DNA from 2 places in the Brevibacillus sp. SKDU10 genome. Region 1 is predicted to be linked to the other one. Evidence: predicted binding sites of a transcription regulator. Region 1 holds the regulator's gene; the other holds the start of a gene.
The links. Region 1 encodes LexA, which represses DNA repair genes until DNA is damaged. Its sites were predicted from a motif close to CGAACATATGTTCG; they were not measured.
Positions count from the first base shown of each region.

Region 2: uvrB (excinuclease ABC subunit UvrB) is a predicted target of LexA. The motif match lies at 2,130-2,143, and genes of this name have one in related genera.

Region 1 covers NZ_LSSO01000090.1:66,099-71,083, forward strand. Annotated here, with positions in the region: gene AYJ08_RS05655 (DMT family transporter) at 1-138, shown strand, start outside; gene AYJ08_RS05660 (aminoacyl-tRNA deacylase) at 217-681, shown strand; gene AYJ08_RS05665 (GNAT family N-acetyltransferase) at 758-1,270, shown strand; gene AYJ08_RS05670 (hypothetical protein) at 1,403-1,816, opposite strand; gene AYJ08_RS05675 (DUF456 domain-containing protein) at 2,168-2,656, shown strand; gene lexA (transcriptional repressor LexA) at 3,043-3,663, opposite strand; gene yneA (cell division suppressor protein YneA) at 3,824-4,201, shown strand; gene AYJ08_RS05690 (DUF896 domain-containing protein) at 4,280-4,474, shown strand; fluoride riboswitch at 4,533-4,592, shown strand; gene crcB (fluoride efflux transporter CrcB) at 4,653-4,985, shown strand, end outside.
Region 2 covers NZ_LSSO01000013.1:12,035-17,019, forward strand. Annotated here, with positions in the region: gene uvrA (excinuclease ABC subunit UvrA) at 1-69, opposite strand, end outside; gene uvrB (excinuclease ABC subunit UvrB) at 82-2,058, opposite strand; gene AYJ08_RS01665 (flagellar hook assembly protein FlgD) at 2,233-3,198, shown strand; gene AYJ08_RS01670 (PDZ domain-containing protein) at 3,325-4,608, opposite strand; gene AYJ08_RS01675 (S41 family peptidase) at 4,797-4,985, opposite strand, start outside.

The DNA.
Region 1 (4,985 bases):
GTTGCTATTTTATTAGATGTGATCATAATTGGATTTCGACCAAATATGATTCAAACAGTAGGAATTTTATTAATATTTATTGGGATGCTTTATACGTTAAAAAAACCAAAACAACAAAATACAGCGAATATTACGTAAAAAAGATCACCGGCACTCTTGATTTACTAGTGGAGTACAGCTAAAATGGGGAAAATATTTTGAGACGGAGGGGGATCAATGAATTCTTATGAGCTGCAAATAAAAGAGTACCTGCATGCAAAAGCTGCTGATGCCCAGCACTTTATACTGAATCAATCTTGCCATACGGTCGAAGAGGCGGCTAAAGCTGTAAATGCTTCTATTGATGAGCTGGTTAAAAATATTTGTATGCTTGATGAAGATGGACGACTAATTGTGGCCATTGTAAAAGGAGAGGATCGAGCTAGTACATCACGCGTAAGTAAGGGACTCAATATAAAAAGACCGCGTTTGGCAGATGAAAAGGAAGTATTAGCAAGAACGGGTTATCCGGCCGGTGGGGTCCCTTCTTTTGGATTTGAGGCAATTTTTTTGGTTGATCCGAAAATAACAGAATTAGAGTATGTTTATACGGGAGGAGGCTCTCCTCATTCATTAGTGAAAATAAAGGTAGAAGATTTAGTAAGATTAAATAGCGGAAAATTGATGCGTGTAAGAAAATAAGCGATGCGATAAAGCTATCATTAAGGTATTTCTTAGCATACGACAGCTCATTCTATATGAAGTAAGGAGTATAGAAATGAAAATAGAGCTTGTGAAGGTATCTTTGCAGCAAAAGATGATTTTAAGGCATCTAATCGAGCTATATCAATATGATTTTAGTGAATTCGATCATGCAGATGTTAATGAGCATGGTTTATATGATTATCTGTTTCTGGACCATTATTGGACAGAATCAGCTCGAATACCTTTTTTTGTCAAAGTGGATGAAAAATATGCTGGGTTTGTGTTACTGCGAAAGATACGAAGCCAAGAGATAGAATACTACTCCATTGCAGAGTTTTTTATCATGAGAAAATATCGAAAGCGTGGAATCGGTAGAAAAGTAGCATTTCGCTTATTCCATCAATTTCAGGGAGAATGGGAAATCTCCCAAATCGAACAAAATATCTCGGCACAAAAATTTTGGCGTACATTAATTTCGGAATACACAAATCATAATTATCAAGAATTCAGGCGCGAGGATTGGAATGGTCCTATTCAAAAATTCTCGACGATCGGCATACATACAGATGAGGAGAACGAGAGATAATCTAGCACCTGAAAAATGGTGCTTATTTTATTAGATCTCCTCATTCTCCTACACCAAGTTTTAGGGGATGCAGAGGCTGTAAGAGCTGATAACTGATCAGTGAAGGTGTTGCGTGATAACGTGATAAAAAGACTAGTGAATCGTCACGTTTCCTGTAATAGTAACAGGTTTTATACTAGCGTTTTGCAGAATAACAATCCAATGTGAATGTCGTGGGACGGTTACAGTAGAGCCTTTTGGATAGATTTTTTCAGCTCCGTAGGTATTTGCATTCAGTAGATACCAGCCCAATGAGTCTACTTTCTTATCAAACGTAACCGTTACGCTGCCACCTTTCGCGAGGAAAAAAGGGCCTGTGACACCAGCTTCTCCATAACCTCTATCCCATTCCTTTACCGTTAGTGCAAATGGAATAGAATATTGGCTGTAAGCATTACTACTACTAGTTACTTTTGTTGTGCTATGCTTATCTAAAGCCGCATAGCTAGTCGAGGACAGTAAGAAAACAATTGGTACTGCCAATAAAGAACAAACGATTTTGTGCATCTTGCAACCTTCCTTTCCGAAATAGGATATACAGGCTTGGAGCGGGGACAATTTAGTGTATAGTATTAATTTCTCTAAATGTAACATTTCACCTGTTGTCCTTATACCTTTTTCTTGCTGTCCTTTTGCCTGTATGAAGTGGAAAAAGGGAGCCGGTAAAGAGCGCTACAGGTAAATAGGTCAAGCTTTGCTAAAAACGAGATCATAAAAAAGAGCAGGACCATGTATATGTAGGAAAAGACACGTTTAGCGAACAAGAAAAAGGAAACTCCTAGTAAAAATGAAACGTAGGAGAGCACTGAAACGTACATATAGAAAACGGGTCAGATGCAACAAAGAGGGGGTTTAAACATGGATGTTTTATTATGGTTGATCGTTATACTTCTATTTGGTCTAAGTATTGCTGGTATTTTCTTCCCAGTGTTACCTGATACGATCATGTTATGGGGCGGTTTTTTACTATATCAATTCGCGATTGCAGAGCCTGGAGCAGGATTGCCGGTTTCCTTCTGGTGGGGAATGGGAATTTTGAGTGTGGTGTTATTTGGTGCTGACCTATTGACTAATATGTACTTTGTTAAAAAATATGGTGGCTCAAAAGCATCAGCAATCGGGTCAATATTAGGTGTTATTATTGGTGTACTTACGTTTCCGCCATTTGGTATGATTATTCTCCCATTTATATTTGTATTATTAATTGAAATGCTGATGCAAAAACAACCGGCAGAACGAGCTTTTAAGATAGCGATAGGAAGTCTTATAGGTTTCTTTAGCAGTGTCATCATGAAAATCTCTATCCAACTCATCATGATTATCTGGTTCTTTATTGTTGCTTGGTAAAACTTATTGTGGATCGTTACATTGGATTTTGAGTGTGATCCATTCCATAAAACCGAGATTGTCAAATTCTCTATCATTTACTGTAGGGAAAACGGCAATCTCGGTTTATTTGTGTTTACACATCAGGATTAGAGAAGGCTTGTTTGAAGACTTGCTTGAAGACTTGCTAAAAAAGAAACCTGTTTTAAGTGGCTATGTAGCTAATTTACACCTAAATATAAGCCAATAATAGGAGAAACACGAAAGGTATCAAGGAGCTAGGCAGAGTGGAGCATAAAATAAACCGTTACGAACAATAAATTTGAGTAGTAAAAAACTCTTGGCGAGTATGATCTTCACCAAGAGTTTGTACGTGTAAGCACGTGAGAAGTTAAAAATCCAATGCACTAGTGGAAAAGGCGGTAAACGCCAATTACTTTACCTAAAATCGTCACATTATCTAAAATGATTGGTTCTAGCTGTGAGTTTTCCGGTTGTAGACGGAAGTGAGTTTTCTCTTTAAAGAAACGTTTTACAGTTGCTTCATCCTCTTCGGTCATGGCTACCACGATATCTCCGTTATTCGCTACATTTTGTTGGCGGACAATTACATAATCGCCATCTAAAATGCCTGCTTCGATCATGCTCTCTCCCATAACGCGCAACATGAACACATTGTCAGACGTAACGATGTTTTCTGGCAATGGGAAATATTCTTCCACCTGTTCAATAGCTGTAATAGGTTGACCTGCCGTTACCTTACCAACCACTGGTACTCGAACGATGGAGCTTTCATAATCGTCCTGTAGACGAGTCTCGTCCAATAATTCAATAGCACGTGGCTTAGTAGGATCACGGCGGATTAAGCCTTTCTTTTCAAGTCTTGCGAGATGACCGTGAACAGTGGAACTGGAAGCTAGTCCTACGGCTTCACCGATTTCTCGAACAGACGGGGGATAACCTTTATCTTTTACTTCCTTACGAATAAAATCAATGATCGCTTGTTGGCGATTGGAGAGTTTGGACATTTCGAACACCTCATTCTCTCGATCCAGATATTTTCTACATTATACCATGAGAATTTGCGTTCGACAAACATTAGTTCGATTCTTTCGCTTGACAGGAATGTTTGTTCGCATTATGATGATGTTATCGAAATGAGAACAAACGTTTGCGAGGGTGATGATAATGATGGTACAATCTAGCAATTGTCAGAATCTATATAAAGATAAAACAATGACGAGTAAGAACACATTGGTACATCATAGAAAAGGGATAACGCGAGGGCAAGCAATCGTAACGTTATTGCTGATCATAGTATCTTTTGCAGCAGGCAGCATGATTTTTGGAAAAGAGAAAGTGGCTATTGCGGCTCCTCATACACAGCAGGCAGCTTTAGTCATTACAATTCAGCCAGGTGATACGCTGTGGAGTATTGCACAAGCTTATCAACAGGAATCTGGGCTATCAGCCAGAGAACTAATGGATGAGATCATGAAACAAAATCAGTTAGATAGCCCCATGATTTATGCAGGAAATAATCTAGCTATTCCAGTATACCGATAAGCGAAAGCCATAATTTATATCTCCTCTCCTTTGGTCTTGTGTTATAATAAAGAGAAGTTAGTTGAGGAGGTATCACCATTGGTTACTGATGCAGAAATAAAACGTATTAATGAATTAGCCAAGAAATCGAAGGGTGTTGGCTTAACTCCAGAAGAAAAAGCGGAGCAACAAGCTCTTCGTCAAAAATACATTGATGCTATGAAGGCTTCCTTGAAATCTAGTTTAGATTCGATCCGTTATGTAGAGGATGAGGAACCTAAGCATAAGCACTAGTCTATGTGATTTTTCCAATGATCCGTAGTAATAGTGCTGTGAAACAGGTTTTTACAAGTAAATAAGAGGCGATGGAGTTCGCCCTAAGCGCCAATAGGCTAATGACTCCTACCAGTAATATTGCTGGTAGGAGTTTATTTGTATATATGTGAAAAATAATGGATAAAGGAGAGAATGCATGTCTTTTTTAATTGTTGGACTATCAGGAATGATGGGGGCTGTATCTCGATATTTAGTAGGAGCATGGACATCGGGCTGGTGGGAGCTGTCATTTCCTTTAGGTACGCTAGTAATTAACTTGATAGGCTGTATCGGATTGGGAGTTCTCAATCAATATCTCTTAACCCGAAATCAACTGCCTGCTTGGTTTACCTTAGGAGTAGGAACAGGGTTTATTGGTTCTTTCACGACCTTTTCGACTTTTAGTGTAGAGACACTTACCCTTTGGCATCAGCATCAATATGGACTTGCCATTTGCTATGTGCTGGCCAGTCTATGGGGTGGTTTATTG
Region 2 (4,985 bases), on a different contig from region 1:
GATGACGACATCTATGTTTTTTAAATTATGAGCGCGTGCACCCTTCACCACGATTCGATCTAATGGCATGTATTTCACTCCCTACAGGTCAGCTTTCAACTCCAATATCAAATCGCGAAGCTCTGCTGCACGCTCGAACATGAGATTGCGTGCGGCTTCCTTCATTTCCTCTTCCATTCGCTCGATGACTACTATGCGATCTTTTTTCGGCATCTTCTTTACATCTAAGTGTGGTAGATAATCAGCTTTCTCCTCTGCCACTTTTGTTGCTTCAATAACTCCGCGAACGGCTTTTTGAATCGTTTGCGGTGTGATGCCGTGCTTTTCATTGTAAGCAAGCTGAATACTACGGCGCCGTTCCGTTTCTTGTATGGCTTTCGACATGGAATCAGTCATTTTGTCAGCGTACATAATTACGCGACCCTCTGCATTCCTCGCAGCACGTCCGATGGTTTGGATTAATGACCGCTCATTGCGCAGGAAGCCTTCTTTATCTGCGTCTAAAATGGCAACTAAAGACACTTCCGGTAAATCCAGCCCTTCCCGCAACAAGTTAATCCCGACCAAAACATCAAATTCGCCCAAACGCAGGGCACGTAAAATCTGCATGCGCTCTATGGTCTTAATATCAGAGTGCAGATAACGTACTTTAATGCCAATCTCCTTCAGGTAGTCGGTTAGGTCTTCTGACATCTTCTTGGTAAGAGTCGTTACTAAAACACGCTCGTCTTTAGCAATGGTTGCCTGAATTTCCCCGATTAAATCATCAATTTGTCCTTTTATTGGACGAACGGTGATAGTTGGATCCACTAAACCTGTTGGACGAATGACCTGCTCTGCCATTTTAGGCGTATGCTCCAGTTCATATACTCCTGGCGTGGCTGAAATATAGACAGCTTGCTTTACTTTCTTTTCAAATTCCTCAAACCTAAGCGGACGGTTATCGCGGGCGGACGGTAAGCGGAAGCCATGCTCCACCAGTACATCCTTGCGGGCTCTATCTCCATTGTACATCCCGCGAATTTGTGGGAGGGTCATGTGAGACTCGTCTATCACCATTAAAAAATCATCCGGAAAATAATCAATCAGCGTGTATGGAGGATGTCCCTCTGGTAACCCAGTCAAATGACGGGAGTAGTTCTCAATTCCTGAGCAAAAGCCCATTTCCAGCATCATCTCTATATCGTATCTCGTACGCTGTTCTAGCCGTTGCGCTTCCAATAACTTGCCTGCTGCCTGCAATTCTAACAGCCTTAGTTCCAGCTCCTGTTCAATATTTTCAACAGCCTTCTTCATTTTTTCTTCACGGGTAACGAAGTGAGACGCAGGAAAAATTGCTACGTGGTCCCTGCTTCCCAGAATCTCCCCGGTTAATACATCAATCTCTGTGATGCGTTCAATCTCATCACCAAAAAACTCTACTCGTATTGCCTGTTCACTGCGCGACGCCGGAAATATTTCCAGTACGTCTCCTCGAACACGAAACGTCCCACGAGTAAAGTTAATATCATTGCGGTCATATTGAATATCAACGAGGCGATGCAAGACCTCATCTCTGCTTTTTTCCATGCCTGTACGCAAGGAAAGCACCATCTCTCGATATTCAATCGGGGAACCCAAACCGTATATGCAAGAAACGGATGCTACAATGATGACATCCCGTCTCTCCAATAACGCGCTGGTTGCTGAGTGGCGCAATTTATCAATCTCATCATTAACGCTTGAATCCTTTTCAATATAAGTATCCGAATGAGGAATGTAGGCTTCCGGTTGATAGTAATCGTAGTAACTAACGAAGTATTCTACCGCGTTATTTGGGAAAAACTCACGAAATTCTGCTGCCAACTGAGCAGCTAAGGTCTTGTTATGCGCCATGACTAGTGTAGGTTTGTTCACCTGAGCTATCATATGAGCAGCAGTAAAGGTTTTACCTGTTCCGGTAGCACCCAGCAGAGTTTGATGGCGTTTACCCGCCTTTATTCCTTCCACTAGCTCTGCAATTGCACTAGGCTGATCACCCGAAGGCGTATACTCCGAAACTAACTCAAAACGATCCACGGTCCCCTCATCCTCCTTTTTATATCCTATCCTTCATTATAGCACAATTATTTAAAATTTAAGCAAAAACTCGAACGTTTGTTTGTCTATTCGATATAAGTGATTTTACCGATAATATAGAAAGATAGCAAGTCTATCTGTCTGATAATTTTTACCCATTTGGGAGGAAAATGAATGCCGACCAACAGCATACAAAAATCGCTGGGAGCAGCGAGAGCAGCAGCCAAAGCGACAGCACAAAGCACAACGCCGAAAACAAAGTCTTCCGTACAAGCAGAATATAGCTATGCTAATACAAAAGAATTTTCAACGGGCTTGGATAGCGAATCTTTTATGAAGCTAATGATTGCCCAGATAAAGAATCAAGACCCGATGTCACCGATGGATAACTCTCAATTTATGATGCAAACCGCTATGATGACCATGGTGGAAAAAGTGACGAATATCGAGCTTCTTATGAAGGAGTCAAATAGCAGTCTGTTAAACGTAAAAGAGTACGAGGAAATCATCGGTAAAAAAGCTACCTATGAAGTGGCTCGTAAGGATGACTCTGGTCAAATTTATGTAACAACAGCTTCTGGTACCGTTGACGGAGTAAAAATGGTTGATGGTAGAATCTGGTTTATCGTAGGTAAAGATATTATCTCCCAACAGCAAATCCATGGCTTAGAATCTCTTACATCTCAAACTGGCGTGGACCAAACATTAAAATATGCCAATATGATTGGTTATAAAGTAACGTATACAGAGGAAGGAAAAGACGCGGACGGCAAACCAACCTCAACTGAGTCAACTGGTATCATTCAAGCAGTCAGCATGAAAAACGGTTTGGTTGAATTTGTTCTAGCTGACGGTAAAAAGATTAAATCTACAGATATCGTTGGACTTGAGGTAGTAAAGCCTGAAGAAGAGGAAGAAGTTCCTACTAAGCCGGACGGTTCTGAAGGCCCCGACGAAAACGGCGGCACTGATGGTTCTGAAGGCACTGGTGAAAGCGGCGGCACTGATGGTTCTGAGGGTACTGGCGAAAGCGGAAATCCCGACTCTCAAAAGCCTGATGAATCAGGAAACACTGGAGATTCCCAAACGCCCGGTGACAAGGAAAAGTCTGAGGGTAACACGGATAAGCCCTCTGCATAAATGGCAAGAAGAGGAGTCCAAAACCGTTCTTCTCAACCGAAAAAGATGACCTCATACAAGCTTGAGGTCATCTTTTTGTTGTTTCAATGCTTTTTCCGCGGCACGGGTAACGTAGGGTTTTCCCTGCTACATGCCCAACTCGTGCTCGCCTTTCGGTTTATGCTTCCTTACTCCAAGGAAACCAATTTCTTGCATGGACACAAAATGCGTTGTCCGTTCGTCTGGTACCACAATAATACCCAGCTGATGATGCTGTCCCGCATAGATCGCACTCTGCGTAAATTTTATTTCATGATCCAGTGTCAAAACTTCCATTTTACAGAAAGCTGGATTGGCTTGTAACGCCGGATATAAATCTTCCTTTACCGAGATCGGGTGTCCATTTACCTTAACGATTACCTCGCCGATCCTAATCCCCATTACGTCCGCTGGCGTCCCTGGGAGAACAGCCATCACTTTCAGACCCTTACCAGTAGGAACGTAGTAGGGAGGCAATTTCTCCTCTTGGCGTGAGCTTAGCCAGCCCAACCATTCGTGCCCAAAAAAGGCAAAGAGGGCAGCTACATAAACAAGAGAAGGGACAATAACTGCTACATAGCTTATTCCAAGCAAAATGAATGAATAGAGAAATAAATGCTTGGATAAAGAGTTCGCTTTTTCCTGTGGTGTTTTGGTTTTAGTAATAGCAGAAAAACCAGTAATTGCTGGTAAAAGCAACATCCCAAGTGTAGCCATCGACCAATCCGGAGAAAACAACGGCCATCCCTGAAATAGTGCAGGTACCTGCAATGCCCCTTCTGTAACAGGGGTTAGTACAATGACAGGTGTTAGCCAAAAGGAATGGAGCTGGTAAGCACCTACGACTCTTCCGCGTTTTCCTTCTACAAATAATGGAGATGCATGTCTGCCTCCATGACTTCTAATAAACCATGCTTCTACAATATGTAATAGAGCGACTAAAGCTAGCAGCGGTGCTGGATTAGCATGAGCAAACCACCCCCATACTTTAGCGGCACCAGATACCTCTTCGGCTATGGGAAATAGTTTGGCAAGCCCGTGTAAGCCGGTAAAAATAGCCGTTCCATAGGCCAAGCATAGAAAACGAAATCTTACAAAGGCAAGTAATAAAGCAATCGCCCAAGCAATCCACATGTCAGATATCTGAATAAAGATGCCTAGTAACCCAGCTGCAAGGCTAACGAACAAACCGCCCACTATCCCCAGACCAACAGAACGCAGTGTTTGTGCTAATGGCGAATGGATTCTTACGGAAAACAGTTGACGCTCCCATAGCATTTGTTTGCGATAATGCAGGTAAATCAATATGAGAAACGCATATAGGAGCGGATTTAACAGAAAATGTACCAATGCGTACAAATAGTTGCTTATCAGGTTCCAGAGCACACTCAATTTTCTCTCCCCCTCTAAAAATATAAAAGAGCTTGGCAGCTGCCAAACCTCTAGTGCCGGCAAAACTTATTGCACTTTTACTATCAATCGAAACCATTTATCTTTATACAAAAAAGAACCACGACCGTTTTGTTCGTGGTTCTTACTTTCTACAGAATAGAAAGGTTTCCCTGCTTTTTTTCTTTGGATTATTTTACCTCAGACTGCGCAGTGATTTCCAATGCACGTTGCAATTGGCGATCGTTGTTCGGATCTCTCATTACTTTAATTAAAGCAGTTTGCATTGCTAGACCCGTCTTTTGATCTACTTTTCCCGTCACTTCAAGCTTGTGAGCCTGTTGGAACTTTTTCACTGCGGCTTCAGTAGAAGCATCATA